Regions from separate parts of the Corynebacterium pseudogenitalium genome, predicted to be linked through region 1. Evidence: predicted binding sites of a transcription regulator. Region 1 holds the regulator's gene; the other holds the start of a gene.
The links. The regulator LexA, encoded in region 1, represses DNA repair genes until DNA is damaged. The targets are predictions, from matches to a motif close to CGAACANNTGTTCG.
Positions count from the first base shown of each region.

Region 1 (15,154 bases):
CCTGGTTTAGGCGCGACAAACGAATCACTTGGATTGACGCGGCGAACTATGACGTTGCGGAACTAGTAGCACAGCTTGGTTGATTACGACGGACCAATTTCTCGAGCAGCGTTACGGGCAGCCACCCAGGCGTCCTCAAGCTCGAGGGCGCGCTCGTCCGCAATTCGAATGAGTTTTTCAAGGTGGACGCGTTCCAAGTCCGGTGACTGCAAGTAGGTGTCAACGCGCGCGAGAAAGCGCTGTGCCGCACTGTACTTGAGATGAAATTCGCTGATTTCTGGTACAGAAAGATCGGTGTTCGCAAGCGCGGGAAAATGAAGCGTGCGGTCGGCCAACGCCTGCGTCGAGCTACCATGTTGCAAGTTATCAAATGCTTCAACGATGTCGCGGATGTCATCGCACGCAATCAGAAGCGATGAGCGAAGCGACTCTACTTCCGGGTTAGGAATAAAACGCCTGCGGGTCAAAAGCGCCGTGACACCAATCAGCCCGGCGATGATGGCGCCAGGAGTCTTGAGGAGCAGCACAAGCAGCACCATGACGGCGAAGATCAGGGCGCCCCACAGTGCTATGGAAAGATCACGACGTGCTGGATCCATGAGTAGTGCCTAGTTCCTAGCAGCCGCCACCGCAACCGCAGGAGCCACCACAACCACCACATCCGCCACCTGTAGGCACCGGGATGGTACCGACCATGACGGCGTTGCCTGCGATGACTTGGTCGCGTTGGGGGAGATCGCCATCAGGTAAGCAAACGTCGAATGGAAACGCCCCGTCGACTGAAACATGAATGAAGCGGTCACCCGTCAACTCCGACGTGCGGTATTCAGCTTCCAGCACGCGTGCGGAAAAAGTGGCTTTTGCATCGGGGGAGGAGGCTGCCCCAGTTGCAATCGCTTCGGCTCCTGCAGAAATGACTGTGCCAACCGTGCTACCAGGGTGCTCCTCAAGATAAGCAGAGGTGGATTCGTACGTGCTCACATCGAGTGCAAGGGCGGTCACGCTGAGCTCTTGCCACTGGATTGTGGGCTCATCGACGATCAATGGCTCCTGCGCCAGGTTTAGCGTCAGAGATCCGATTGGATTCCCATGTGGATCCACAACCTCAGCAAGCGCAACCACATCGGTTGCCGGGGTGATGTGCGCGTTTGTGCGTGTGATGCCCTCAAAGCCGGCAAAGGTGGCGAAAGGCTCAACTGCCAAGATATTCAGCTGCGCACCAGAGTGGTCCTGGTATTGGACCATTTGGCCGCCACGTACCTCACCGATAACACCGAGGCGACCGGATGCGATTGCAGCTTCTACCGCGTCTTGCCACTTAGGAAAGCTCAGGCCGATCGCTGCCAGATCCTTGTTTTCAGTCAGAGGTTGTTGGTTCATAAATGTGAAGCCTAGTCGAATGCGCTCTGAGGTGAAGAAATGTGGTGGAAGAAAAATGGGTGGGCTACCGTTGAGCAAGGAAGAAAGCGAAAAAAGTTACGTATACCCACTATTTTTGAAAGCTTGCATGAATTCGAAATCAACCACTCCTGATTCGCATGAGGCGTTGCTGGATGAAGCGTTTCGCCATAACGCACAGACGCGCACCGAAACCTCGGGAACAGACCTATCGACGCCAACACAGGGCGCACTCGACCTAGAGGAACGAAACTCGTTTCGTCGCGTAAACACCACGACAGAGCTGCGCAACGAAGACCGGGAAGACATCTACGAAGTCGAGTACCGTAAACTGCGGCTCGAGCGCGTCATCCTTGTTGGAGCATGGACTGAAGGTTCCACTGCCGAAATGGAAGCAAACATGCGGGAATTGGCAGCACTGACCGAAACCGCAGGCGCTGAAGTTATTGACATGCTCTATCAAAAACGAGATAAGCCGGATCCAGGGACATACATTGGTTCCGGAAAGGTGAAAGAGCTGCGCGAGATTGTCGACGCCAGTGGAGTGGACACCGTCGTATTCGACGGTGAGCTATCCCCTGGTCAAATGGTGGCGCTAGAGGAAGCCCTCAACTCTAAAGTGATCGACCGAACGATGCTCATTCTGGATATCTTTGCTCAACACGCAAAGAGCAAGGAGGGCAAAGCACAAGTTAGCCTCGCGCAGATGGAGTATCTCTACACCCGTACCCGTGGTTGGGGCGGCAACCTTTCGCGCCAGGCCGGTGGTCGTGCGGGTTCGAATGGCGGCGTTGGTTTGCGCGGTCCTGGTGAAACCAGAATTGAGGCAGACCGGCGAAGGTTGCGCTCAGAGATGGCAAAGCTGCGTCATCAATTAGCAGACATGGAGACTGTTCGTCAGATTAAGCGCGCGAAGAGGCAGAGCTCGACGACACCCAAGATTGCGATTGCCGGATACACGAACGCAGGGAAGTCCTCACTCATTAACGCAATGACGGACGCCGGCGTGCTTGTGGAAGACGCATTGTTTGCAACGCTTGACCCATCCACGAGACGCGCAACGCTGGCTGATGGGCGAAACGTCGTTTTGACGGACACAGTTGGTTTCGTTCGGCACCTGCCGACCCAGTTGGTCGAGGCGTTTAAGTCGACGCTGGAGGAAGTGAGCAATGCAGACCTTTTGCTACACGTCGTTGATGGAGCAGACGAGTTCCCACTCAAGCAGATTGCTGCCGTGAGCGAGGTGCTGGCAGAGATCACGCGAGATAAAGATTCCGAATTGCCTCCGGAGATTGTGGTCGTCAACAAGATTGACTCCGCTGACCCTGTGGTTTTGGCAGAGTTACGCCACGTGTTTGACGCGACCGGTCGGGAAGCGGTGTTTGTCTCAGCGCTCACGGGTGAGGGTATTGCTGAACTCGAGGGAAAAATCGAGATGTTCCTGAACACGCTCGATGAGCATGTAGTCATGCTGATCCCCTACACCCGAGGAGATGTTGTCTCACTCGTCCATGAACACGGGACGATTCGCTCCGAAGAATATGAAACCGACGGCACCAGGATCGATGTCCGCTTGCCACGAGTTCTGGCGCGCCAGTATGACGAGTTTGTCCAGCAGGTCTACTAGAGACTGCTGGAGTGGTGAATTAACGCCAGTAGGCGTCGATCTCCTTGTAGAACTCCACATCGCCGAGGCCGGATGCTGCGGCTTCGTCGAGTAATATGCACACATCGTTGTGCATTTGCAGCGATGAGGCAGGGCAGAAAGAGCTCAAGGGCCCTTCGATCATTGCTTGGACAGCCTCGGCCTTCGCTGCACCGGTAGCGATGAGGAGGATCTTCTTCGCTTCCAAGATGGTGCCGATGCCCTGTGTCATTGCCTGGCGAGGCACTTCATCTTCTGACTCGAAGAAGCGTGCGTTGTCAGCAATGGTCCGCGGGCGTAGATCAATCAGTCGGGTCCGGGAACTCAGCGAGCTGGTCGGCTCGTTGAAAGCGATATGGCCGTTCGCGCCGATGCCGAGCAGCTGAATGTCGACACCACCGGCGTCTTTCATCATGGACTCATACGTCGCAGCCTCTTGCTCCGGATCGGCCGCTGAGCTGCTAAGCGAGTGCACGGCCGCGTCATCGATATCGATTGATGCCGTCAGCTCGCGTCGGATTGTGGACCAGTATGACTGCTCGTGGTGTTGATCGATTCCGTAGTATTCGTCGAGCAAGAATGCGTCACAGTCGGCGAAGCTGAGGCCTTCCTCGCGGTGCTTTCGGATTAGTGCCTGATACGTTGGACTCGGTGTCGAGCCAGTAGCAAGACCAAGCGTTGCACCTTGCTTGACGAATGGTTCAATCATGTTTGCAGCGAAATCGCCAATTTCGTCTGCCGTGCGGCGAATGAAAATCTCCATGCGTATTACGCTACTTTGCCCAATTCGCTTTCGGCAATTATCTAGCGACATAATATGAGCCTGTGAGTAAAACTATTGGATGGACCTTGCATGGCGACGGGCGCCGCGTTCTGCCCGGCGCGGTGGTCGCCCCTGATGAACGCCTTTCTTGGCCTCGAACAATTGGCATCGGCATGCAGCATGTCGTAGCAATGTTCGGAGCCACACTTCTCGTTCCAACGTTGACGGGATTCCCTGTAAACACAACGCTGCTGTTTTCAGGACTGGGAACCATCATCTTTTTGCTGATTACCCGTAATAAACTGCCTAGCTACCTTGGCTCGTCATTCGCTTTCATCGCGCCGCTGTCTGCGTCGTCCCAGTACGGAATCGGCTCTCAGTTGGGCGGGGTACTCATCACGGGTCTGACGTTGATTGCAGTTGGCTTTGTTGTTCAACTTGCAGGCAAGAAAGTTATCGACGCCGTCATGCCTCCCACGGTCACTGGTGCCATCGTCGCGTTGATCGGTTTCAATCTTGCGCCGACTGCCGTTTCTAATGTGGAAACTCAGCCCGGGGTCGCGTTTGTCACGCTCGGCACGATTGCTCTGCTGACTGTCGCTGCGAGGGGAATGCTGTCTCGTCTGAGCATTCTGATCGGCGTCATCGTCGGCTGGGTGTTTGCGGCGCTCACTGGCGGGTTATCGGATGATGCACTGGACACAATTGGCGCTAGTCCTTGGATCGGCTTGCCGCAGTTCCATACGCCAGAGTTCCACCTCTCAGCGATTTTGGTGACGCTTCCTGTCATCGTCGTGCTGATCGCGGAGAATATTGGTCATGTCAAGGCAGTTTCTGAGATGACGCAACGCGACCTGGACCCATACCAAGGCAGGGCGTTGATCGGTGACGGTATCGCGACGACATTGGCTGGTGGCTTTGGCGGCTCTGGTACAACGACTTATGCGGAGAACATTGGCGTGATGGCTGCTACCAAGGTTTACTCGACGGCTGCGTATTGGGTCGCATCGTGTTTCGCGATCGTTTTGGCGTTCATCCCGAAGTTCGGCGCAGTCATCTTCACAATCCCAGCCGGTGTGCTGGGCGGAGCGTGCCTGGTTCTTTACGGCCTGATTGGAATGCTTGGTGTACGTATTTGGCAGGATAACAAGGTAGATTTCACGAACCCGGTGAACCTAACAGTTGCGGCTGTGGCACTCATTGTTGGTATCGGCAACCTGTCGTTCACTGTCGGTCAGGTGACGCTTGAGGGCATTGCCCTGGGGTCGGTCGGCATCATCGTGTTCTATCCTCTGTTGAAGTGGATTTACAACACAGTGGGTGAGGGGCAGTTCAACGCTGCATCTCGAAAATAGCTCGAACAAGCAAAAGCCCGAGCGCTCAGATGTAGCGCCCGGGCTTTTGTTGTGGGATTTACTCTTCGTCGAGGTTCTTCTCGATCAATGCGGCAATCTTTTCAACTGCCTCACTGTTGTCAGAGGTAACGGTGACCTCATCACCGAACTCGGCGCCCATTGCCATGATCATCAACGAGGAAGCAGCATCCGTCTCTTCCTCGTCCTCGTCACCGACAAGGGTCAGGATGACCTCGTCATCGTATTCACCGGCGGCGTCAGAAATAATGGTTGCTGGACGTGCGTGCAGTCCAACGGTGGATCCGACTTTAACTGTCTTTGAAGCCATGTGCTTCATCCTTTCTGCTTTGAAAGTATCTATCGAGTTTCTGTATTCAGTTTAGGGGCCTGTGTCCTTAGTTCGCCACCGCTGCAGGTTCTGCTTGGGCAGCGACCTTCTGGATCTCCTCGTTTGGCCAGAACTGCTTAGCGACGATGACCGCTACAGTTGCGACCGCCACGCCTGCAATGAGCGCGACGAACAGTCCCCACCAAGGCTCGTAGGCAAAGAGCACGAAGAGACCACCGTGTGGAGCCTGCACACCAACATTGAGTGCCATGCTGACCGCGCCAGCAGTGGCGCCACCGAGCATCATCGAAGGGATAACGCGGAACGGGTCAGCTGCAGCAAACGGGATTGCGCCCTCGCTGACAAACGACAGTCCGAGGAGCCATGCGGATTTGCCGTTCTCTTGCTCCGCCGGGGTAAACAATCCTTTGCGGAGGAACGTCGCGATTGACAGTGCGATCGGGGGAACCATGCCAGCAATCATTACAGCCGCCATAATTTGGAAGCTTGCCTCCGTTCCCGCAGACAGACCAGCGGTTCCGAAGAGGTACGCCGCCTTGTTGACTGGGCCACCTAGGTCAAAGCACATCATGAGCCCGATGATGACGCCGAGCAGGACCGCAGAGGATCCGCTCATCGACTCAAGCCAGCCCTGCAGTCCCAGCATGAGAGACTCAAGCGGACGCCCCAACAGTAAGAACATGATGAGGCCGATAGCAAGGGAAGTCAGCAGCGGGATGATGACCACTGGCATCAGGGACCCGAGCCAGCGCGGAACCTTCCATGTCTGGATCCAGTATGCGATCAAACCAGCCAGCAGACCTGTGACAAGGCCGCCGATAAAACCTGCGCCAACCATGACGGAGATAGCACCGCCGATAAATCCTGGCGCGATACCTGGACGTCCTGCAAGGCCATACCCGATGTAGCCGGAGAGCGCCGCAACAACGAAGCCCATGCCCATCTGGCCTGTCGCGAACATGACAGCACCGAGATACAGAAGCCAGCCGGAACGGCGGAACGTCATCATTTCACCGTCGACATCGATTGTATGTCCAGGCAGGTGGGTCGGGGAGAAGTTCGTGACGAGGGACTGCCAGCCATTCGCCATGTCGTATCCGCCGAAGAGGAAACCAAGCGCGAGGAGCAGGCCGCCTGCTGCAACGAAAGGCACCATGTACGACACACCGGTCATTACAGCTTGCTGGATCTTCTTTGGCCAGCTTTCACCAGAGGAAGCGGAGTCTTCTCGCTGCTCCGATCCCGCCGTGGTGACTCTTGGTGCATTCGGATCGTTTGCAGCGGCAATGGCCTCGTCGATCATCTTGTTTGGCTCGTTGATGCCACGCTTTACTGGACTATCAACGACCGGCTTGCCTGCAAAACGTGCTTTGTTACGCACAGCAACATCATGGGCGAAGATTACGGCGTCAGCACTGTCGATGTAGGCCTGATCCAGAGGATCGCCGCCGGAAGAACCTTGCGGCTCCACCTGAAACTCGACATCATCGCGAGCCTGCGCAGCTTGTGTCAGAGCGTCGGCTGCCATGTATGTGTGGGCAATGCCGGTCGCGCACGATGTAACAGCTGCAATCCTAAACTTTTTCACGCCATCGGTCTTGCCCGTCGCAGCGGGAGTAGGTGCTGCGGCAGTTTTCTTCTTAGGAGCAGCGTTGACGACGTCCAGCACCGCGTTGACGACCGTTTGCTCATCCTTTGCCTCGCGGAGCTGAGTTACGAAGTCGCCGCGTACCAAGGCACGTGCGAGCTTGGAAAGGATCTTCAAATGCGCCTTACCGCCGCCTTCAGGAGCAGCGATCAAAAATACAAGCTCTGCGTCTCCATCTGGCCCCGAGAAGTCAACGGGCCGCTGTAACCTGGCAAAAACCAACGTTGGGGTTTCGACTGCTTCGGTGCGGCAGTGGGGGATTGCAACACGGCCATTCACACCGGTGCCAGCTTTCTGCTCACGGGCGTAAGCTGCGTCGGCTAGCTTCAAGCTGTCGCTTGCTCGGCCTGCGTCCTGGGCTTGCTGCGCGAGGTGTTCGATGACCTCTCTTGGCGTCGACCCGTAGTCCACATCGAGACTAACGAGTTGTGGAGTGATGATGTTGTCACTCATGGTGGACTCCTGTTCTCTTAAATTATGAATCGATTTCTACGACTTGGGTTTGTTCCAAGTTGATGTCGTCAGGGCTTGGAATCCCGGTACCTGGTAGGCCTGCTGCAGCAGAGCCATAGGCGACCGCGGTTTGGAGGCACTGGTCCAACGGCAGGCGTTGAGTGCGAGCCATAACATATCCAGCAAGTGAGCTGTCGCCTGCTCCAACGGTAGATTTCACAACAGTCGGTGGGGGCGTTGCTGCCCAGGCAGAGTCTGCGGTGACCAGGCAAGCACCTGCGCCACCGAGGGTGACGAGAATTTCTTTAGCCCCTCGCTGAATCAAGCGTTTCGCTGCCTGAACAACCTCGGAGTAGTCTCCGGCTGAAGCGCTAGTCTCTAGTACATGCCCATCGGCTCCCACCAATTGCGCTAATTCAAAAGCGTTGGGTTTCAGGATATCGGGGGCTGCAGATTCAAGCTGATCTCCCAGCTTTACCAGGGGTTCGTCTGATGTGTCGACGGCCACCAGTACGTCTTCGGCGAGCCTCAATCGGATTTCTCGGGTCAACGTTGCGTAGAGATCCGCCGGGGCTCCACTTGGCAGCGACCCTGCCATGACGACGGCCTTACATTCGCTGCTATGCGAATCAAGCGCGTCGAGGAACCCCTGCTGGACATCAATGGTGTATTGAGGGCCAGGCTCATTGATTTTGGTAGTCGTACCGTCGGATTCAGTAATCGCAGTATTGGTACGGATATTGCCCTCAACCGGGATGAAAACAAAAGGAAAACCGAGTCGGTTAGCAGCGAACTTGAAAGGGTCGCTTTCCCCGCAGGGAACTACAGCGAGTGCCGCTCTTCCAGCCTTCGCTACGGCGTGGGCCACGTTGACGCCTTTTCCGCCAGCTTCTCGCGTAGCGGTAATGGCACGGGCGACTTCGCCGCGACGCAACGTTGCTACAGAAAGCGTTGCATCTGTACTTGGATTCGGAGTGAACGTCAGAATCATGTGGCGCATCCTTAGAGTAATTGGTGCTCTGTGGGGTAGCGCCTACCGAAAGTCTGTTGTGCAGCTGCAGTATCGAAAAGCGCTACTAAAGCCATAATGCCCGATTATGTCCGTTAATGCAATAGAACGGGCACAATCGGGCATTTGATTCCTTTTGTTTCACTCTTCGGCAAGGACGACCTTGATTCCACGCTCCCGCAATTCGCTGACAAAGCTCTCTGGTGCGTCTGTGTCGGTAACAACGACGTCAATTGCGTCTAGCGGCGCAAAGCTAACTAGATAATCATTGCCGAGCTTCGTGGAGTCGCAGAGCACAACTACCTTGCGTGCATTGGTGACCATTGAAGATTTGACCGCAGCCTCTTGGGCGTCGGCGGTAGAGAGGCCGTGGTCAATAGTCAAGGCATTCGTGCCAATAAAAGCAACATCTGCACGCATAAGCGCGAGAGTGCGTAATGCCGTATCGCCTACAACAGCTTGGGTGATTGCACGGACTGTCCCCCCGAGGAGCTGAACGTCTGTAAGCCCGCAGGATGATAGGTCTAGCGCGATCGGGAGGGAGTTCGTAACTATAGACCAATGTTGTGTTTTTCCTGCTGCGGCAATAAGATCGGCCAGTCCATTGATGGTGGTGCCGGCGTCGAGAAAGATGCCAGCGCCAGGATCCTCTGGGAGAAACTGTGTCGCAGCGCGCGCGATCGCCGATTTGGCGGTCGGTGCCGACCGGAACCGGGCATCAAGAGAAAACTCTGTGGTGAGAAATGATTGGCTAGCGACGGCTCCGCCGTGAACGCGGTGGACAATTCCTTCATTATGGAGAATTGCCAAGTCCCGCCTGATGGTCTCGGCTGTTACATCAAACCGTTCGGCCAGCTCCGTAACATTCACGCGTCCTTCGACTGCGGTAAGTGACGCGATCTGCCTTCTTCTCTCTTCGGCGTACATACAACTCCTCCGTGGGGCAACCACGAATCAGCAGGGTTCAAAAATTAGGTTGCCCCTATTGTTGCAAAACCGTGCGCCCGAATGCTTTTACATGTGTTTGATAGCCCCCGGTTGGGGGCGAAATGGCGAAAAATGGCTACAGGGTCCGGAAAACAGAGACCACTTTGCCCATAATCTCGGCGTCGTTGCCTTGTATCGGAGAAAAGGCATCGTTATGAGGAATGAGCCATACTCCGGAAGAGTCCTTATGAAACTCCTTGACAGTTGCCTCCCCGTCAATTAGCGCTGCTACGAACTCGCCCTCTTCGGCAACATGTTGTGAGCGGATGACTACCCAGTCACCATTGAGAATGCCTGCATCGCGCATTGATTCTCCAACCACCTGAAGCATGAAGAGGTCGCCGCTATCGAGTAGTTCTTCCGGCAGGGGGTAGTAGTGTTCAATGTTTTCCTCTGCCAGGATCGGAGTTCCAGCGGCGATTTGGCCGAGGACAGGGATCATCCGTGCTGGAGAAGTTCCATCAATGTCCGCATCGTCTTTCGGTGTAACCGAACCTCCCATAGATTCTGGCAGGTGGCGGAGGTCTACGGCTCGTGGCTTGTTTGGGTCACGGCGAAGGAACCCTTTCTTTTCGAGCTCCTTCAGCTGGTAGGCGACAGAAGAAGTTGATTGGAGTCCTGCGGCGTCGCCGATCTCTCGAATGCTTGGTGGATAGCCACGTAATACGACGGCGTCGCGAATGACTTGAAGGATTCGCTTTTGTCTGTCTGAAAGTACGCTCATATCGAACTTTTCACTGGTTGTGTTCTTGCGTGCCATGGGTCCTCACATTGAGTCTCGATAGTGTCTTCTGTACAGAATATATCAAAGAGGGCAAATATGTTCGATAGTTGGGGGGGTTGTGGGGATCTGATATGAGATGGTATAAATCGAACATAGAAGTTAAATCGAACAAATACGCTAAAAATGTTTCGCGTGAGATGAGAAACCTTCGAATTCGCGAAATGAAGTAAGGGGCATTTTATGAGCATCATTGACCAGGCGAAAATAATTTCTACTCGTGCTGATATGGCGGGAGCTCCACTTGCACCACGGTCTTCAATGCCAGCTGAAGTGTGGGATTTTGTACCCATGCGGGGTGATCGAGGGGGTGAGCCGTCACGCCACGAGCAGGTTATCAACCAGAACTTTCGTTGCCGCTGGGCGGCTGCAGATGCTCCCGAGCCAACCGTTTATTCTTCCGCCGAGCCTCAAGAGCAGCGAGCAAACGTTCTAATGGGAGCCCTTCTTGGGGTAACTATGTTCGTCGCTGTACTTATCTCGGGCGATTTCGGTAATAGCGAGTGGGACTCGGTGTCGCGGGACGATTCGAACGTTGCTCATAGCTATGAAGTCGCTTCTGCAGCGCAACGTTAACCCGCTAATGTAGGGGGTGATAACTGTTCTCCGAGAAAGTGGGGTGTAGATGTACTGTCCGTTTTGTCATCACGAACAATCGCGAGTTACAGATTCTCGTGTTGTAGACGGGGGCTCTGCTATCCGGCGGCGGCGAGAGTGCACATCGTGCGGGGGCCGATTCACAACGATCGAGAAGGCCGTGCTGACCGTTGTGAAGCGCAATGGAGTAACTGAACCGTTCGACAAGGAAAAGTTGATCGTTGGTGTTCGGCGTGCTTGTCAAGGCAGGAACGTTAGCGACGACGCATTGAAGCGGCTAGCGCAGCAAGTAGAGGAGACGGTTCGGGCCCAAGGAAGTTCTCAAGTTGCGGCAAATGACATTGGACTGGCGGTATTGGAACCGCTTCGCACACTGGACGAAGTTGCGTACCTGCGATTTGCCTCGGTGTACAAGTCTTTTGAAAGCGCCGAAGATTTTCAGTCGGAAATCCGCTTGATGAAACGACGCGAGCGAGAGGGACTGGAATAAAGTCCGAGGCTCACTAGCGAAGTTTATCGACCATTTTTTCAATACGACGCACGCTCACAGGCTTTTGGGTGCCAAGGTGTTGTGCAAACAAACTCACTCGCAGCTCCTGAATTCGCCACATCACGTCCTTGTATGCGCGTGTCTTCCTGCGTTGGGCAGGGAGCTGTTCCAATCGTCGCTCTAGGTAAGCCTTAGCATTTGCTACTTCAGCCTGCCGCTCTTCGTCACGTTCCGGTTCCGCTTCTAGATGCTCAAGCCGTATCTGGATTGCCTCTATGTAACGGGGGAGGTGCTGTAGGTGTTGCATGCCATGAACCGTGATAGCGTTCGCGGGCAGCATGAATGCTAGTTGCTCCCGAATATCGTCAATCGCAGGACCAGACCAATTCTTGAGCTCTTGCATCAAATCTGAGTATGCAGCGAGACCTGGCGCGATCGATACAATTGATCGTCGGACAGCTCCCGGAATAGTCGGTTTAATTTTCGCACATAGTGCGTCGAAATCAGCAGGTGACCTCACAGGGCCGCCGGCTTGAATCATCGCGTCGCGGATTGCTGCAACGCGAGCGTCTTCGACAAGGCCGGAAGCCCCGCCATGTGGATACCTATCAACAGCGACACGTTGCTGTAGTGGCAGTCCCTTCGTCATCTGAGTATCGGAAACCTCGATTGCCCGCAGCAGCAACGTGAGCGTTGCCGTCATCATTGATGCATCAGCACTCGCCCGGGTTGGATGCACAGCAACGCGAACGCCTTTGGGAGTCACCTCGAGCGCAGGATAGGCCTCGACTTTGTTGCCATCAATGGTTGTGGTCGTACTTTCGGGAATATCGCCGAGTGTGTCTTCGGTCCATACAGGAACTTCGGCAGTTTCAGAGTGGCGGCTTGCTTTCGCGACTGAAGAACGAATCTGTGTGGCCCGACGCTTCTTCAAAGCAAGGAGACTCTTGTCTGAGTCGACAATCTTCCCACGTTTATCAATGACTGCAAACGTTATGAGCAAGTGCGGTGGCAGCAGGTGCGTGCGGAAATCATGCCCGCTAATGCCGCTGGCACCCAATTCAGTGAGGGCCTGAGCCAGTGCTTCGGTAACCGACGTGCGTGGATCGAACGTCATACGCTCAAGTGCACGGTCAGCGAAGTCTGGAGCGGGGACGACGCCCTTGCGTAGTGGTTTCGGCAGTGAACGAATGAGTTCAGTCAGCAACTCTTTACGTAGCCCAGGTACAAGCCAGTCAAATCCGACTGATTCAACGCTGGCCAGTAGAGGCAGGGGAATTGCGATGGTAACGCCGTCGTAGGCGGTTCCAGGCTCGAATTTGTACGACACATCGAACCGCATCGACCCTTGTGACCATGACATTGGAAAGTCTTCTGCAGAGATAGTCTGGGCAGAATCGTCAACGAGTTTACTTGGATCAAAGTGAAGATATCCGGGATCGAGCTGCTGTTGCTTCTTCCACCAACTGTCAAAATTGTTCGCTGTTGTGACTGAATCCGGCAGTTTCACGTCGTAGAAATCGAATAGAGTGTCTTCGTCAACGACGATGCCCCTACGCCGTAGCTTTTCTTCAACTTCTGCGGCTTCGCTTAGCAACAAGCTGTTGTGTTCGAGAAACTTATGAGTCCTCGTCCAATCGCCGTCAATGAGTGCGTGACGAATAAACATCTCGCGCGCAGCCGTAGGATCAACGCGGTGGTAGGGGATAAGTCGGTCTCGCACGATAGGGATGCCGTACAATAACGATTTTTGATGGACCATTGCGCATGCGCGTTTCCGTGACCAGAACGGTTCTGAATAGACATGTTTCAGGAGTGATCCTGCCGCGTGCTCGATCCATGAGGATTCTACTTTTGCCACGTCTCTGGCCCAAAGCCGCGAGGTTTCTACAAGCTCGCTTGCCATCAAAAACTCTGGTGGGGTCTTGGCCAGCGATGACCCTGGGAAAATCAGGAAACGGGTACCACGAGCACCTTGGTATTCCTTGCTGTTTCCGTCGCGAGCACCGATATTCGAAAGTAAGCCAGTGAGCAATGCTCGATGAATCGAGTCAGCGTCACGTTTCGTTGTCATTGTCATTGCTTTGTCGACGTCCCAGCCCAGTCGACGTTCGACGTCGCGGAGCTGACGAACGAGGTCGTGCCATTCACGAATTCGCATATAGTGCAAATACTCACGCTTCATGCGCTTTCTGAACTGATTGCCTGAAAGCTCTTCACGGAGACCTCCGACGTAATCCCAGAGCTTGAGCGCTGAAAGAAAGTCGGATGTCTTGTCTTTGAAGCGTGCATGGGCTTGGTCTGCTTGTGCCTGAAATTCCAGGGGGCGTTCGCGCACGTCTTGAATCGACATATGGGCGACAACTGCGGTGACATCCTCCAACACCCGGTAGCGTTCGGCCTCGACGAGCATGCGAGCCATCTTGGGGTCGACTGGGATTTTCGCAAGCGTATGGCCAATTTTCGTGAGTTTTGGAAGTTCACCCTTTGGTATTGCTTTGATTGCACCGAGCTCGTACAAGAGCGTAAGGCCATCGCGAATAGCTTTGTCGTCTGGGGATTCCACGAATGGAAAGTGCCGCATGTCGCCGAGATTGAGAGAAATCATTTGCAGGATCACACTTGCCAAGTTGGTCCGCAATATTTCAGGGTCAGTAAATTCCGGGCGTGAATTAAAGTTCTCTTCCGAGTACAAGCGGATAGCGATACCGTCAGCAACACGTCCACAACGGCCCGAGCGCTGGTTTGCTGAGGCTTGGGATATTTCCTCAATCGGAAGACGCTGTACTTTAGTCCGCGTTGAATACCGTGAAATGCGAGCGAGGCCAGTGTCCACAACGTAGTGAATTCCCGGCACTGTGAGCGAAGTTTCGGCGATGTTCGTAGAGAGGACGATCCTACGCCCGCTATGTGGGGAGAAGACGCGGTGCTGTTCTGCGTTCGAAAGGCGTCCGAAAAGTGGCGCGACTTCAACATTCTTCCAATGCTGCTTTTCAATTGCTTCCATGCAGTCACGGATGTCACGTTCTGAGGCGAAAAAGCAGAGGATGTCACCGTCGCCTTCTGCCATCAACTCCTTGATGGCGTTGATAACACCGTCAATCATGTCAATATCAATTTCACGATCGCCGGCATTTTCGACGAGCGGACGGTAGCGCACCTCAACCGGGTAGGTACGACCTGAAACCTCAATAATCGGGGCGGGGTTGCCTTCTTCGTCACAGAAGTGCTGCGCGAAGCGTTCGACGTCAATGGTGGCGGACGTGATGATGACCTTCAGGTCGGGGCGTTTGGGGAGAAGCTCCTTGACGTATCCAAGCAAAAAGTCGATGTTCAGGGAACGCTCGTGCGCCTCATCGATAATGATGGTGTCGTACGCGTTGAGGAACCGATCACGCTGAATCTCCGTAAGGAGAATTCCGTCTGTCATGAGCTTCACTGAGGTAGTGGTGCTGACCTTGTCGTCGAAGCGAATGGCGTAGCCGACCGATTCTCCAATGCTCTGACCTAATTCGTCTGCTATGCGTTCAGCGACAGTTCTAGCAGCGAGACGGCGCGGCTGAGTATGCGCTATACGTCCTCGTCGACCGCGGCCGAGCTCGAGCAGCATCTTAGGAATCTGGGTGGTCTTGCCGGATCCAGTTTCACCAGCAATAACAGTCACTTGGTGGTTCGCGAC
Region 1 is NZ_CP072934.1:1,375,050-1,390,203, reverse strand. Features, by position in the region: gene miaA (tRNA (adenosine(37)-N6)-dimethylallyltransferase MiaA) at 1-83, shown strand, start outside; gene KBP54_RS06705 (hypothetical protein) at 84-599, opposite strand; gene KBP54_RS06700 (hypothetical protein) at 616-1,380, opposite strand; gene hflX (GTPase HflX) at 1,508-3,025, shown strand; gene nagB (glucosamine-6-phosphate deaminase) at 3,045-3,806, opposite strand; gene KBP54_RS06685 (uracil-xanthine permease family protein) at 3,869-5,161, shown strand; gene KBP54_RS06680 (HPr family phosphocarrier protein) at 5,220-5,489, opposite strand; gene KBP54_RS06675 (PTS fructose transporter subunit IIABC) at 5,557-7,611, opposite strand; gene KBP54_RS06670 (1-phosphofructokinase family hexose kinase) at 7,634-8,602, opposite strand; gene KBP54_RS06665 (DeoR/GlpR family DNA-binding transcription regulator) at 8,762-9,547, opposite strand; gene lexA (transcriptional repressor LexA) at 9,684-10,367, opposite strand; gene KBP54_RS06655 (hypothetical protein) at 10,572-10,964, shown strand; gene nrdR (transcriptional regulator NrdR) at 11,014-11,475, shown strand; gene hrpA (ATP-dependent RNA helicase HrpA) at 11,489-15,154, opposite strand, start outside.

Region 2 (15,154 bases), 180 kb from region 1:
TGTCGGGGAAGTACACCAGAACGCTTCACGCCCGGGATAGAGTCCGTACACGCTCTCCGTCAGTAGTCGATGTCCACTGTCAGGTAGTCAGCCTTACAGCAGACCGGAGAGTATGTCGTCGTCATCCGCCGCCGAGAAGGCGGCTTCAGTCTCTTCTTGATATTGAGCCCAGGATTGTGCATCCCAGATCTCGAGAAAATCTACAGAACCGATAACCACGCACTCCTTGGAAAGGTTTGCGTATTCCCGGTGCGACGCCGACAACGTGATACGACCAGAACCGTCAAGCGTTTGCTCATCCGCACTGGCAGCCAGATTACGAATGAACGCTCGAGCCTTCGGGTTCGTACGGGATGCTGCAGCAGCCTTTTTGGCTCGCGCTGCGAACTCCGCACGGGGGTAGACCGCCAAAGAGTGATCTTGCCCCTTGGTCACCATCAGCCCGTCCGCGAGGTCCTCTCGGAACTTCGCAGGCAGCGTCAAGCGTCCTTTGTCATCAAGCTTGGGAGTGTAGGTTCCCAGAAACATCGGGCGACCCACCTTCCTCTACGCCGTCAGACACGTGATGTATGTAGTTTTCTCTGCTTCGTGCGACAAAGGTGTGTAGTCAGCACACCACCGCGCCTTCCGCTACGCCCCACTTTAACCCACTGTGCCCCACAAATGCCACACCACACACAAAAAAGATTACCGACTTCAACATAACCGCAGGTCAACAAGTAAGAAAACGGTGGGGCTCCCTCCCCCTTTCGCGCTTCACAATAGCCACAATCACCCCACTAGTCGACTAGATACGCAAAGAAATACCCACAAAAGTCCATCTCCGCATACATGTGTGGGCAAAAGTGGAGACTGTGGGTGAAAGTGGGGCGTTTCGCCCAGGCAATAAAAACGCCCCCAGTAAAGGGGGCGTGGTCCTTTTTAGGATTAAGGCCGATCCTCGAACCGGCGTTTAAAGTTCTGCTCCATCGAGCTCACTCGAGGAGACTTCGGCTGGTTCCGGGAAACATTCCGCAACTGCGATACAGATGGGCCATGCGCTGGGGTGCGCAACGCCATGATTCCACCAGCCATCATGACGCCGAACCCGATAACGCTAATGATTACTGTCCAAATGGAAAGCGAGGCAAGCGCAACACCGCCGAGCAACAACACCACTCCAAGCACCATTAACGCAACGCTGCGCATCGTAATCCGGCCTGTGGACGAAGGAGCCGCATAGTCGGCGTTTCGGCCGACGCTTTGCACAAATGAAGGGTCATCTGCCATGAGTGACTGCTCAATTGCGCGGAGTGCTTGCTGCTCCTGTTCAGAAAGTGACACTGCTCTACTCCCAAGCTCCAAAGCGGACGTTGCTATCCATACAACGGCCATCCTAGCGCCTTTGTTCCCCGGGAGACGAGGGCAAGATTGCCCAGGCTAAGCCGCAACACCATTTCCGGCAGGAAGTGCCTCGAGGTAGAACTGTTCCGCCTGCTCAAGCAACTGCGCAACCCTGTCAGCTGGCGGCATATGCTCAATCCCCGAGGCAACGCGGCCGCGTTCCCGCGAGAACGACTCAAACACATTCGCCCACCGTTCACCACCCTTCCCCGTGAGTGCAAGCTTCTTCCACGCGCTACTTGGCAGCCGCTTTCGCTTCTGAATTACCGGACTATCGGAACACACCGCACCCGCAGTCCGCAGCGCTGCACGGTAGGCATATTCCATAGCCTCGTCGTACGCCCCCTCCTCAAATCGCTCATAGGCATACGTGAGGCAACCATCGGCGGTTTCAAGAAACTGGTCACGCTTCGATTGACGGACGCGAGCACCGTAAACTTCGTTCGTTGTCGCAGAGATAACGCTGTTCATGTTGATTTCTCCTTCATTTCCCTTTCACATTTGAGATGAATATAGAAAATGGGTCCGACAAACCCCCCAGAACTTCGCTCATTTGTTCGAATATGGCGAAACTTCCCGGACTCATGGTTCGATAAAGGCATGAAGACCGAAATCCGCCGACTCACATCGGCCGAGTACCTTCTTGCAACGCCTGCACTCGTCGACCTCTATATAGCAGCCATGGACTACCCGGTCAATGTTCGGGCACAACGCATCTCCTCCTGGCGCCAAGAGGCTCTCTCCCCAGGCTTCACTGCAATCGCGGCAGTTGCTGACGACACGATCATCGGCATTGCATACGGAATGTTGGGACAGCGTGAACGATGGTGGGATCAGCAGCTCAGGCGGGCGCTTGCCATGCAAGGGGGGCCGTCGAAAAGCGAAAAGGAGTTACTCCAAAGCTACTTTGAGGTCGCTGAAATCCATGTGCTCCCTAGCTATCAAGGGAGAGGTATCGGCGCGAGGTTGCTCCGGGAGCTCCTGCGCCTTGCGCCGGCAAAATTTGCTCTACTGTCTACCCCTGAGGTCGAGCACGAGGACAACGGTGCGTTCAAGCTCTACCGCAAATTTGGGTTCTCCGACGTCGCACGTAACTACCTCTACCCCGCTGATCCGCGGCCATTTGCGATTCTTGGGCGATCGCTGCCACTCAGCGCCTCACCAATGTTGTAGGTTTGTCGTGGTAACTCGGTAGTCTCTAGGTGCATACGTCTACGACAGATTCTGGAATGGAGCACAACGTGTCTGAAGTATCCTCACAAGGGCCAACGCTCGAGGCCATCCCCGCGCTTGTTGAGGAGCAACTTCGCGTGTTCTTCGACGGCCAGGAATCGGTAGTCGCGGAAATTGGTGCCCCGGTGGAGGACGCAGTCTCTTACCTGCGCAAGTTTGTCCTCGGTGGAGGCAAGCGGATACGGCCACTCTACGGTTGGGCTGGCTTCATCGGCGCAGGAGGGCTTGACCACAGCCAGGAGAACCCCGACGCAGTGCTGCGCGCAGTGAGCTCGCTCGAGTTCATTCAGGCATGTGCGCTCATCCACGACGACATTATCGACGCCTCCGACACCCGGCGCGGCAACCCAACAGTGCACCGCGCGGTTGAGGCTACGCACCGCAACGAAGGCTACCGTGGTGACGCCGCTTCGTTCGGCGAGCACTCGGCCATTTTGATTGGCGATCTTGCGCTGGTGTGGGCAGAAGACATGTGGCGATACTCGGGGCTCACGAATGATGCCCTCGACCGCGCGGCGAAGCCGTGGGTGGGGATGCGCACTGAGGTGATCGGCGGCCAGCTGCTGGACATCATGTTAGAGGCTAAGGGCAGCGAATCTGTTGAGCTCGCAGACAAGGTGAATCGGTACAAGACCGCTGCGTACACGATTGAACGGCCGCTCCACCTTGGCGCCGCGATTGCCGGCGCACCGGATGCAACGATCGCCGCGTTCCGTGGTTACGGACGTGATATTGGCATTGCGTACCAGCTCCGCGACGACATCCTTGGGGTCTTCGGCGAACCTGAGGTGACCGGCAAGCCTGCTGGCGACGATATCCGTGAGGGCAAGCGCACCGTCTTGTTCGCCACTGCGCTGGCAAACTTGGACGCGTCCGATCCTGCCGCAGCGCAACGCCTTCGCGACGGGATTGGCGTCGCAGCATCGCCCGAGGAGCTTTCCGAACTCGCAGAGCTTATTCAAGAAAGTGGCGCCGTCGAGGCAGTAGAGGCGCGCATCGACCGCCTCACTGAATCAGGCCTGCAGCACCTTTCGGACGCAGGGATTGATGATGCAGTTGCGCAGTTCATGCGTGACTTAGCTATCAAAGCCACGGCTAGGCGTATGTAGCAATGAAGTCTCTTTCGCCGACACGACTAGGGCTGCTGGCAAGTATCTTGGTGGCCCTTGGCTCCTTTGGGGCCGGCGCCACCCGCAACCGTGGCGGCGTGATGCGTATGTTGGGTGTCGACAATCTGACGTACGGGCACGGGCGTGCGCTCATGGACATCACGATGAGCGTCGGCATCGTTTTGTTGTTGCTTGCCTGGCTGTGGCTGTGGCGTACGCGTCCCACCTTCGATACGGTACGGCGCACCACCTGGCTGTGGACCGCACCACTCGCTCTGAGCGCACCGATGCTCTCGCGCGACGTGTACTCCTATCTGATGCAAGGCGCCATGCTTCGCGACGGCTTCGACCCATACTCAGAAGGTGCGGCCGTCAACCCCGGCCCGCTGCTGTGGGAAGTCTCGCACGACTGGCGCAACACCACCACCCCGTACGGTCCGCTGCACCTGGGGTTAGGCAAGCTGATCACACTGGTAACTGGCGATAGTGTAGGCGCCGGCATCGTTGCATATCGGCTCCTAGCGCTGGCGGGTTTCGCGCTGATTATCATCACGGTCCCGAAAATTGCGCAGCAGCTCGGCGGCGACAGTGCATTTGCGCTCTGGATTGGAGCGACGAACCCCTTGATGCTGCTGCATATGGTTGGCGGCATGCACAACGAGGCCGTGATGGTGGGGCTCGTCAGCGTCGGCATCGTGTGGGCACTACGCCGCCCAGCAACCTTCGCCACTTTTAGTGGCGCCATCGCTGTGGTGGCTGTTGCGGTCTCGCTCAAGGCCACGGCTGCCGTGGCGATGCCTTTCATCGTGTGGCTGATGGTTGCCCATTTCGCGGGTGCATCAGCATCTGTGCTTAAGAAGTGCGGCGTGTTCATCCTTGCCACGGCTTGGTCTATCGCGCTGACAGGCGGGGTGCTTTATGTTGTCACCGCGGCGTCTGGCGCGTCGTGGGGCTGGCTGGCCGAGATCTCCGGCAACTCGAAGGTGATCAACCCGTTGGCAGGGCCCACGCTGGTCACCGAGATACTCACTCCCGGGTTCCAGCTTTTCGACGACCACTTCTACTACAACAGCCTGCTCGTTGTCGTGCGCGCGGCCGCTTCCATCCTGATGTTGGTGGCGTTAGCCGTTGTGTGGTGGTGGTTCCGCCCGAAACCGGGTGCAGCGAACGACGTGCGCGCTGTCCAGGGCACGACCGCCGCGTACGTCGCCGCGTTCATCACGAATGCGGTCACGCTCCCCTGGTACTACGCGTCGATTTTGGCACTCGTGGGAACTTTCCGGGCACCGCGGTGGGTGCAACAGGTCGCCGTGGGTGCGAGCGTGATCATCGTGCTGGCGTTTACAGGCGGCGGTAACCACCGCTTTTACGATGCCTGGTTCCTCGTCGCGGCACCGTTCGTGGCCTTTGCTGCAGTGCTTGCGGTGTGGCCGTTTAAGCAGGCTAAAACGCCATCGCCTGTGCTCGGCGAATAACTTCGCGGGCACCATGGCCGTGCAGCGCGTCGATTGGACGGCCGCTCAGTGATTCATCGGGGGTGAATAGGTACTGGAGCGACTCTTCGGGGGAAAAGCCGCCGTCCGCAAGCACGGTGATTGCACCGCTGATGAACTTTGACATTTCGCCGTCCGCCAGCAGGAGCGCAGGAATGTAATTCACGCCGTCCTTGCGGTAAACGAGGAGCTTGTCGGCGTGAACATAGTCGTGGATTTTTGTGACTGGAACGCCGAGTGTTTCCGCAACTTCGGGAAAGGTCAGCAGTTCATCGTGTTCGAGCAAAGAATCAATAGTCTGTTGAGCACTCACGACCGACAGTTTACGCGTCGAGAGCACGTTTGGGCCATACTGGAGCGCATGGCACAGCTCGCAGTTGGAGACACGCTGGACAACCGGTACATCATCGATCGCCCCATCGCACGCGGTGGCATGGCGACGGTATACCGCTGCGTCGATACGCGTTTAGGCCGTGAAGTTGCCGCCAAGGTGATGCACGAGTCCTATGTGCATGACAGCGTGTTTCGTGAGAGGTTTCGTCGAGAAGCTCGGGCGATGGCCCAGCTTTCCCACCCCAACCTGGTCAACGTGTACGACTTCGCTGCCCAAGGCGAACCCACGAACCAAGTATTTTTAATCATGGAGCTCATCACCGGTGGAACACTGCGTGAGCTGCTCGCCGAGCGCGGTCCCATGCCGCCGCACGCCGCCGCCGAGGTAATGCGGGCTGTGCTCACTGGCCTCGCGGTCGCGCACCAAAAAGGAATGGTGCACCGCGATATCAAACCGGACAATATCCTGATTAACAGCGATCACAGTGTCAAGCTTGCGGACTTCGGCCTTGTGCGTGCGGTCTCAGACATCACGCATTCCACCGGCCAGATCGTAGGTACGGTCGCCTACCTCTCCCCCGAGCAAGTGGACGGTTCACCAATCACGCAGGCCTCCGACGTCTATTCCGCAGGCATCGTGCTCTTTGAGCTACTCACCGGCCAGCAGCCCTTCAACGGCGATACCCCCATCGCGCACGCCTTCGCACGGCTACATGATGTGGTGCCCGCGCCCAGCTCTCGGATCGGAGGCGTACCAAAGCTTTTCGACGAACTCGTGGCCACCGCCACCGCGACCGACCCCCACGACCGCTTCCATGACGCATCGGAGTTCCTCGCTGCGCTCAACGACGTAGCGGACGCGCTTGAGCTACCACCCTACGCGGTACCCGTACCAAGGCATTCCGCAGCGAATCGTGCCGCAGCTCACCCCACGCAGTTTCGCCTCCGGCCGAATTCAACAGATGATTCCCCGAGAACACGTGTGGATGCGCCGACAGTCCAGCCCCCGGCGCCTGCACCGCCACCACCACAGGTGCCAGCCCCGGCTCCACCGCAAGCCCCGCTTTCCCCGGCGCGACCTCGCAAGCCGGTGAGCAACCGCTCGGGAATCGGCCTGGCAGTTTTCCTAGTGTTCAGCGCAATCTGCACAGGCTTGGTTGCGGTGGGCGGCTGGTGGCTCGGGTCCGGCATGTACGGCGAGATTCCGCAGATCCTCCTACCGATGCCCTAAGGCGCCACCGCCGCGCGCAATCTTAGTAGCGCAACATCTCCGCTACGAGGAAGGCCAACTCGAGTGCCTGCTCAGTGTTCAAGCGCGGGTCGCAGGCAGATTCGTAGCGGCCTGGCAGGTCAACGTCAGTGATGTCCTGCGCACCGCCGAGGCACTCGGTGACCGCCTCGCCGGTCAGCTCAATGTGGATGCCACCCGGGTGCGTGCCCAACTGACGGTGCACCTCGAAGAAGCCCTGGACCTCATCCAGAATCTTGTCAAAGTGCCTGGTCTTGTAACCATTTGACGCCGTAAACGTGTTGCCGTGCATCGGGTCGCTTTGCCAAATCACCTTATGGCGAGATGCCTCGACGGCGTTGACGATGCCTGGCAACACTTCGCGAATCTTGTCGTGCCCCATCCGGATCACCATCGTCAAACGGCCAGGCTCGAAATTCGGGTCGAGCTTATCCGCGTACGCCACGGCTTCTTCCGGAGTGGTCGTCGGCCCCAACTTGATGCCGATCGGGTTATCGATCATCGCGGCGAAGTTCACATGGAAGTCATCGAGATCGCGGGTGCGCTCGCCGATCCACAGCTGATGCGCGGACAGGTCATACAGCCGCGTCTCCCCCTGATCGTCTTCGGCGAGGCGCAGCATTGCGCGCTCGTAGTCCACAAGCAGAGCTTCGTGGGAGGCGTAAATCTCCGAGGTCCGGAGGTGTTCGTCGCTCACGCCACAAGCATCCATGAAGGCAAGCGAGCGCGAAATCTCACGGCCGAGCGCCTCGTAGCGTGCACCCGCCGGAGAGTTGGTCACAAACTCGCGGTTCCAAGTGTTGATGTTGTGCAGGTCCGCGGTACCGGACGCAGTAAGTGCACGAACCAGGTTCATAGCCGCAGACGCATTTGCGTACGCGCGGACCATGCGAGCGGGATCATGGCGACGCGCCTCCGGAGTCGGTTCGACGCCATTGACGATGTCACCGCGGTAATTCGGCAAGCCGTTGCCGTCGAGATCGGATGAACGTGGCTTTGCGTACTGCCCGGCGATACGCCCGAGCTTCACTACGGGCATCGACGCGCCGTACGTCAACACTGCCGCCATCTGCAGGAGTGTACGCACGTTCGCGCGGATATGAGGCTCTGTGTTGGACTCAAATGTCTCCGCGCAGTCACCACCCTGAAGCAAAAACGCTTCACCGTTAGCGACCTTCGCCATTTTCTGCTTGAGTTCTTCAACCTCTGGGGCAAGAACTACCGGCGGTACAGATTCGAGAATCTTCCGCACATACTCAGCCTCATGACGGTCCCAGCTCGGCTGCTGCTTCGCGTCACGCGACAACGCGTCCTGGAACTGTGCATTGAGGTCTCCCGGGAGCGGTGGCAAATCGGGGAGAACTTCTTTGGGGATATCTACTGTCCAACTCACACTTAATGTTTAGCACGAAGCTGCGACGAATACCACAACTTTGCGGCGCGAATACCTGCACAGACTCAAAGTGTGAAACGCGCGTCTCACGATCTAGACGCGCGGCCAAGCCGGTCAAGCGGCAAATATTCCGCGCATACGCGGTACTTCTTCAGGTTATGGCGCGCATCTACCAATGCATCGTGGTTCCCGCGCGGCACCTGTGGCAGCCTCGGCCGCCCCGCCATTTCCCAGTACTGCTTCAGCTCACGAGTAAAGCGCGGAAGGTTCTTCGGCAACCCGGTCATGTCACCCCACAGCTGCGCCAGCACAACGTGATCGTACGCCCCCACCCATGCCCAAAGCTCCGGGGCAGAGCGGGGCGTCGTCAAGAAATCGTAGACCTCGCTGCGGATCTGCTCCCGCGACTTCCATGCGGGGTGACCCGCACCGGGCAGTTTATCCAAGACATTGTCGCGCACCCACTGGTTCGCACGCGTGGCGTCAAACTCATTGGACACCGCGTAGTATTCACGGCCGTCCTCCGCGACGATGCCGATGGAGACTAGCTCAATGGTCGAGCCGTCTTCGATGAACTCTGTGTCGTAAAAGTAACGCACTAGTTCGCCTCACCCTCCGGGCCCTCAGGTTTGCGTGGCCAAAACATCACCGCTGCAACGAACAGTACGAGTAGCGGCGAAATCACATTCCTGGCTATCTCAAGATCACTCGTGACGAGATACGCTCCCACCGCGCAGCACACGAGCACAATACGAGTAACGAGGTCCCGGTCCATCAAACGTCCTTACTTAATCCTCTTCGGGCTCGGCGCCCTCAGGGTAGCGCCCCGTCTCTTCCAGATGCTTTTTGACGTCCGAAGCATACACATCCACGTACGGGTACCCGGACAACGCAGACATCTTGTGCATCACGAAGTCCGTAAACGGACGCATCACCTCCCGCGAGTGCGGATCAAATCCGTGCTCCGTCGCCCAAGCGTGCGGGTCAATAGGTTCGCTGAGCTTGATGCGGACCTTCGCCGGGCGCGGAAGTACCGACCCGATCGGGTTCGCCTCGCGGGTGCCAATCATGGCCACCAAGATCACCGGCGCTCCCGTGTCCATCGCGACACGAGCCATACCGGTGCGCCCCTTGTAGATGCGACCATCCGGTGAACGCGTGCCTTCCGGGTAGATACCGAACACGTCGTTGCGATCAACAATCACCTCGCGCGCAGCCTGCTGCAGGTTCGCGCCCGCATTCGAATCACCGCGATGCACAGGGATCTGACCAACAGCGGTAAAGAAAAACCGCTTGAACCTGCCCCTCAAGCCAGGTTGCGTAAAGTACTCGCTCTTCGCCGGAAACGTGATTTGCCGACGCAGCATCAGCGGCAGATAGAACGAATCCATCACCGCTTGGTGGTTCGAGACAAGAATGACGCCGCCTTCGTCCGGCACATGCTCCGCGCCTTCAATCGTGGGACGGTTCCACACGAGCAGCGCTGGACCTAGCAACGCCTTAAACGCCGAATACCACTTGTTATGCACGCTGTCTCCCTGCTAGATCCTCACGAGCCAAGTCTGCGACACCGATCATACCTGCCTGCGGGCCCAGCTCTGCGCATAGAATCTCCGGAACAGGACGGTACCCGGAGCCAACCATGTTACGACGCAACGAATCCTTGGCATCTTCCATAAAGAGGTCTGCGTCGGCGCTCACGCCACCGCCAAGAACCACCAGGCCCGGATCCATAACGTCAGCCACAATCGACAGGCCACGGCCCAACCACTCGGCAAAACTGGCAAGCGCCTTCACGCCAAGCTCATCGCCCTCGCGTGCAGCCTCCATCACGTCATGGCCCGTCGCCCGCTTATCGACGACCTTCCGGTACAAACCGCACTTCTTAAAACCGCCGTGCGCTGCGACCTCCAAAGCACAGTCCACCAACGACGTGCCCGAGGCGTACCGCTCCAAGCAGCCCTGCTTACCGCAGGAACACACGCGCCCATCTGGCACAACAGTCAAGTGCCCGAACTCGGGGGCAGTGCCGAACGATCCGCGGTAAATCTTGCCATCAATCATCAGCGTTGCGCCGATACCGGTACCGACGGCAAAGAACACCCAGATATCCGCATCCTTTGCTGCGCCAAATCGGTATTCACCCCAGGCTGCCGCGTTCGCGTCGTGCTCAAGGCGGACCGGTAGCCCCAGAGCCTCCTCAAGCTGCGCCCGAACCGGCTGGTCGTTGCGCCACGGCAAATGCGGGGCGAACCGCACGATCTCGCAGTCCGGGTCAAGAAAGCCGGCGATAGCCAAGCCGACAGCATCAACCACGTACTCCCGCTGCAGCTGCCGCACCATATCGACGATGCCGTCGATAAGCTCATCACCAGTCTGCGGAGTACCAGTAGATATCGATGCAACGATGCGCCCAGAGTCATCAACCACTGCTGCGCGAGTATTCGTCCCGCCGATATCAAAACCGACAGTCAGCTTGGATTCAGTAGACATACATGACCATGCTAGTCGCCGAGAGCCTGAGAAAATAATAATTTCTCACACCGCTCCCCCAACACCTGCCACGAAAACTCCCGCTGCACATGGCGTCGCCCGGCCTCCCCCATCGATTCCCGCAGCAGGGGATCACGCAGCAGACGCACCAACGCCGCGACAAGTGCATCATCATTCTTATCGACGACCACTCCGCTGTGGTCCGTCACCGTTTCCGGCGCACCGCCCGAATCACCAGCGACCACCGGCACCTCACACGCCTGGGCCTCGAGAAACACAATCCCGAGACCCTCAACGTCGAGGCCTCCGCCGCGGGTACGAACCGGCATCGCGAACACGTCTGCAGCCGCAACGATTCGACACAGGTCATCGTCGCTGACCCGCCCGGTGAACCTGACACCGTCGACGCCCTCCGCCATCGCGTGAAGCCGACGGGCATACGGCCCCTCCCCAACAATCACCAATTGTGCACCCGGCACCTGCTCGCGCACCCTAGGCAGGACGCGGATCAACCGGTCTTGCCCTTTGCGTTTCACCAGACGCGACGCACACACAATCAGCGGAGACTCCGCGCCGATTCGGAACGAAGCTCTGGTCTCCAACTTCTCCTGCTGCGTTGCGGGCGCGTAGCGGGACGTCGATACGCCTGAGGGAAGCGCAACGAACTGAGGATTCGGACCAAATGCATCCTTGAATCGCCCCAGTGTGTACTCCGAAATGTACGTGATTACATCGGCACTACCGCCAATCGTTCGCAGCAGTCGACGACCAACGCGAAACATTGACCACCCGACCTCATGGCCATGCGTCGTCGCCACAACCCGCGAAGCACCCGCACGCTTCGCAGCACCCCCCATCGCTCCAAGAGGAGCTGCAGCACCAAACCACACCGTATCGACGTGCTGCTGCCTGATAATTCGCTGCATCATCCTCCGGACAGCAGGAGTAGGCAACATTACTGGAAAGGGCCAGCGAATAATCGTGTACGGCTGTTCCGCATCCCAAGCGAGAGCAGCCGCCTTATCCTGCATCGAGGCAAACACAATGATGCTCTGCGCCCCCCGACGGTGAACGACTTCCTGCACATAGTCCCGCAAGTACGACTGAATCCCACCGACAGTCGGTGGGAAATCATTCGTCACCAATAAAACAGTCATGGTGCCTAATAACGGACAGCGCCCTGGACCGGCATCGAATTCAACGGGACAACCTGAACCGGAATACCGTAGTCAGAGGCATGCACAACCATGCCGTCGCCGATATACATGCCAACGTGCGTCACTCCCGGGTAATAACCGACAATGTCACCTGGCTGCAGGTCCCCCATGCTCACCGGCATGCCACCAGCAAGCTGAGCCTGCGAGGTACGCGGGATCGCCTTACCGTTCTGCCCGTAAGCCCACACCATGAGCCCAGAGCAGTCGAACGCCGACGGCCCCGTCGCGCCCCAGCCATAAGGCTTGCCAACCTGCGCGAGCGCGGCACCGACAACCCCATCCCCCACCGGAGGCAACGAGCCAGCATCAACGGGGTGCAGACGTCCCTCCCACAACGAACGCGCCTCCGGCGACAAATTATCGACGCGCGCCTCAATCTCCTCAATCTGTCCCTGCAGCGCCTCGCGCTCACGCTCGAGCTTCGAACGCTTTGAATCAAGGTCATTGCGGAGATACTGCGCTTCCGCAAGGGCTACGTTTGCAGCATTCGCCTTCGTTGCCGCGTCCTGGGCAGCGCCTTCGTACTCGCGGAGCACACTTTGCTGCTTGCGGGACAGCGAATCCAGGTACGCAGCACGGTCAATAGCAGTCTGGGGACTACCAGAGTCCAGCGTTGTAAGGATCACATCGGCCTGGACGTTGCGGTACCGGGACGCAGCGAGGCGGTCTACTTCCCTTTGGAGATCATCACGAGCGATTGTCGCAGCTTGGACTTGGGTACGTGCATCCGCCACCTCAGACTGCAGGCGCTCAAGTTCCTCCGACTTCGCGGCAATATCATCCTCGACGCCCTTGAGCTCTTCTACCTTTGCGGTGACCTCATGCGAAAGCTCATCAACCTGATGAATCAGTTCCTCGACATCATCCGCTACTGCGGACGGAGCAGCAACGCTACTGCCCACAACGACAGAGAGCGATGCACCCAGCGCCACGCGCTTCCCCCAGGAACGCCCATTTGCAACATGACGCGCATGTAAAGAGTGTTTAGCCACTTAAAGCCCCTTCGCTGGCAAGAAAAACTATCACCAATATAGCGAGAGGGGCTTAAAGTTACAATCTTGTAATTCTTCTGCCGACCCCCACCACAATCGTTTGGATCGGCCGATAAATACCGTGCTTAGAAGCGCACAGCGGAGTGCACTGGCATCATGTGCAGCGGACGCTCAGCGACCGGTGCGTTGGTGTTCAGTGCATCAATGATGGTGCCGTTGCCGGTGTAGATACCAACGTGGGAAGCGCCACCGTAGTAAGCCACGATGTCACCAGGCTGAAGCTGATCAAGCGGAACCGGAGTACCCGCAGCCGCCTGCGCCTGCGAGGTACGAGGGATGGACTTACCAGCCTGCGCATATACCCAGGAGGTGAAACCGGAGCAGTCGAACACGTTCGGGCCCGCAGCGCCGTATACGTATGCAGCACCAATCTTTGTACGTGCAATATCGACCAGGCGCTGACCTGCGGAGACCTGCGGCGTTGGAGCAACTGCCGGCGCAGCAACGTTTGCGGAGTATGCCTTCGCGACTGGCGCCTTGAACTGAGCCTCGACGTTTGCCAGCCATGCACCAAACGAAGGTACGTTGTTGACGCCAGGAACCGCTCGAACCTGCGCAATTGCCGTAGGGACATCAGCATTGGACTTCTGACCTGCCAGGGATGGGATCCAAGCCTCGATGCCAGGAATCGCAGCGATGCCCGGCACGTTCTCAATACCTGGGACCTGAACAGCTACCGGCGAGTTCGGGACGCGAACCTCAGCCGCCTCTGCAGAGATTGGCGAGAGCAGCGAGGCACCTGCAGCTGCTGCGGTCACTACCGCGACGTTACGTGCAGTGCTGTGTGCCTGACGACGGTGCTTAGCCATAATTGTAAAACTCCATATCTTCTCTTTTGCCGACCGAGTTAGCTGACGGGTTGGGCTAGAGAACCAGCCTTACGACTTCCACGGAAAACTCCGCTCTCGTTCGCATTCACCCCAGAGAGAAAATCCTGCTTGGGTCCCCGGCTTCCTGAAGCCACTAAGGCTCAGGGAATTAGGCGCTATATGTACTTACTGTTTGCTTTCAACGGCTGTTGCTGCAATGTCTCGATTAGGTTACGAAACGGAAACATCTTTGTCCAACGACACGGCCGTTATCGTTCCGTTATTTTTCCTCTCCCCCATTTCGCGCGAATGTTCCTGAGAACTGCAAGCCGAGCGCCACAATGTGCCCAACCAGACAAATGACCCCCTACCTGCTCTTTTGCCAACCTTCCCCACCTGTGCCCAGAGCGCCAATTTGGTAAGAATGCACTAAATCACTCTTATGTGACATTACTCACTTCTACTGTATAACGCTTCCATAACGCTTCGAAATGGCTCCAAATTCCTCCGACTTCAGACGTGAAGCGGTGAGCCATTGCGGCGCGTTGATACCGCGGGCCGTAGCAGAACGAAGCCAGAAGTGGGCTCGTGTCATAGCACGGGCGAGATAAAGGTGCTGGGTTCCAAAAGTGGACCGACCGGACATACAAAAACGCCCTGGCCAGCTGTACTCTCGTACAACCAACCAGGGCGCCTTGAGCGACCGCTAGTGTGTTAGAGCCTATTCAGAAGCATTGCGGTCATCGAGGTGTTTGGTTTCCTCGAGCTTGCGCAACGTCTCGATCTCCTCATGATGGTTCTCGCGCTGCTCGTCCCGGACGCGCTCGGAAACGCCAAGCTCAGCAGGCTTGAATTTACCGATGGTCTCGGAGTCAGCGAAGCCGAGCTGGTTGAGTCGCTTCGGAACCGGAGCACCAGCGTAATCGAGTGGCACTGGGTGTCCATGCTCGTCGACTGGGCCAAGCGGCTGGTGGATCTCCACAAACGCACCGTTAGGCAGCTTCTTGATGATGCCCGTTTCGATACCGTGCTCCAGAACCTCACGGTCGGAACGCTGCAAACCAACACAAATACGGTAGGTCAGCCAGTATGCGAACGGCGGCAAGACAATGAGACCGATGCGACCGAACCAGGTCATCGCATTCAGCGAGATCTGGAAGAAGTGAGCAACGTGGTCGTTGCCACCGGAAACGGTCAGCAACAGGAAGAACACGAGTGCCATCACACCGAGGCCGGTACGCACTGGAACGTCACGTGGGCGCTGCAGCAGGTTGTGGTGCGCCGTGTCACCGGTCACCTTCGCTTCGATGAACGGGTAGCTGATCAGCAGGACGACCATGACGCCACACATGAGGGCAACCCAGAAGGCACCCGGAATGGTGTATGGGCC
Region 2 is NZ_CP072934.1:1,556,055-1,571,208, forward strand. Features, by position in the region: gene mraZ (division/cell wall cluster transcriptional repressor MraZ) at 94-528, opposite strand; gene KBP54_RS07485 (DUF3040 domain-containing protein) at 928-1,323, opposite strand; gene KBP54_RS07490 (SAV_6107 family HEPN domain-containing protein) at 1,420-1,854, opposite strand; gene KBP54_RS07495 (GNAT family N-acetyltransferase) at 1,984-2,556, shown strand; gene KBP54_RS07500 (polyprenyl synthetase family protein) at 2,613-3,725, shown strand; gene KBP54_RS07505 (alpha-(1->6)-mannopyranosyltransferase A) at 3,728-5,200, shown strand; gene KBP54_RS07510 (Rv2175c family DNA-binding protein) at 5,169-5,531, opposite strand; partial or broken gene KBP54_RS07515 (protein kinase domain-containing protein) at 5,580-6,767, shown strand; gene KBP54_RS07520 (class II 3-deoxy-7-phosphoheptulonate synthase) at 6,805-8,193, opposite strand; gene KBP54_RS07525 (polyadenylate-specific 3'-exoribonuclease AS) at 8,280-8,792, opposite strand; gene KBP54_RS07530 (hypothetical protein) at 8,792-8,968, opposite strand; gene KBP54_RS07535 (lysophospholipid acyltransferase family protein) at 8,982-9,722, opposite strand; gene KBP54_RS07540 (ROK family protein) at 9,715-10,686, opposite strand; gene KBP54_RS07545 (glycosyltransferase family 4 protein) at 10,698-11,843, opposite strand; gene KBP54_RS07550 (C40 family peptidase) at 11,849-12,895, opposite strand; gene KBP54_RS07555 (C40 family peptidase) at 13,021-13,764, opposite strand; cyclic di-AMP (ydaO/yuaA leader) riboswitch at 13,777-13,950, opposite strand; gene qcrB (cytochrome bc1 complex cytochrome b subunit) at 14,486-15,154, opposite strand, start outside.
Region 2: the regulator LexA is predicted to act here: its motif matches at 1,930-1,943, upstream of KBP54_RS07490 (SAV_6107 family HEPN domain-containing protein).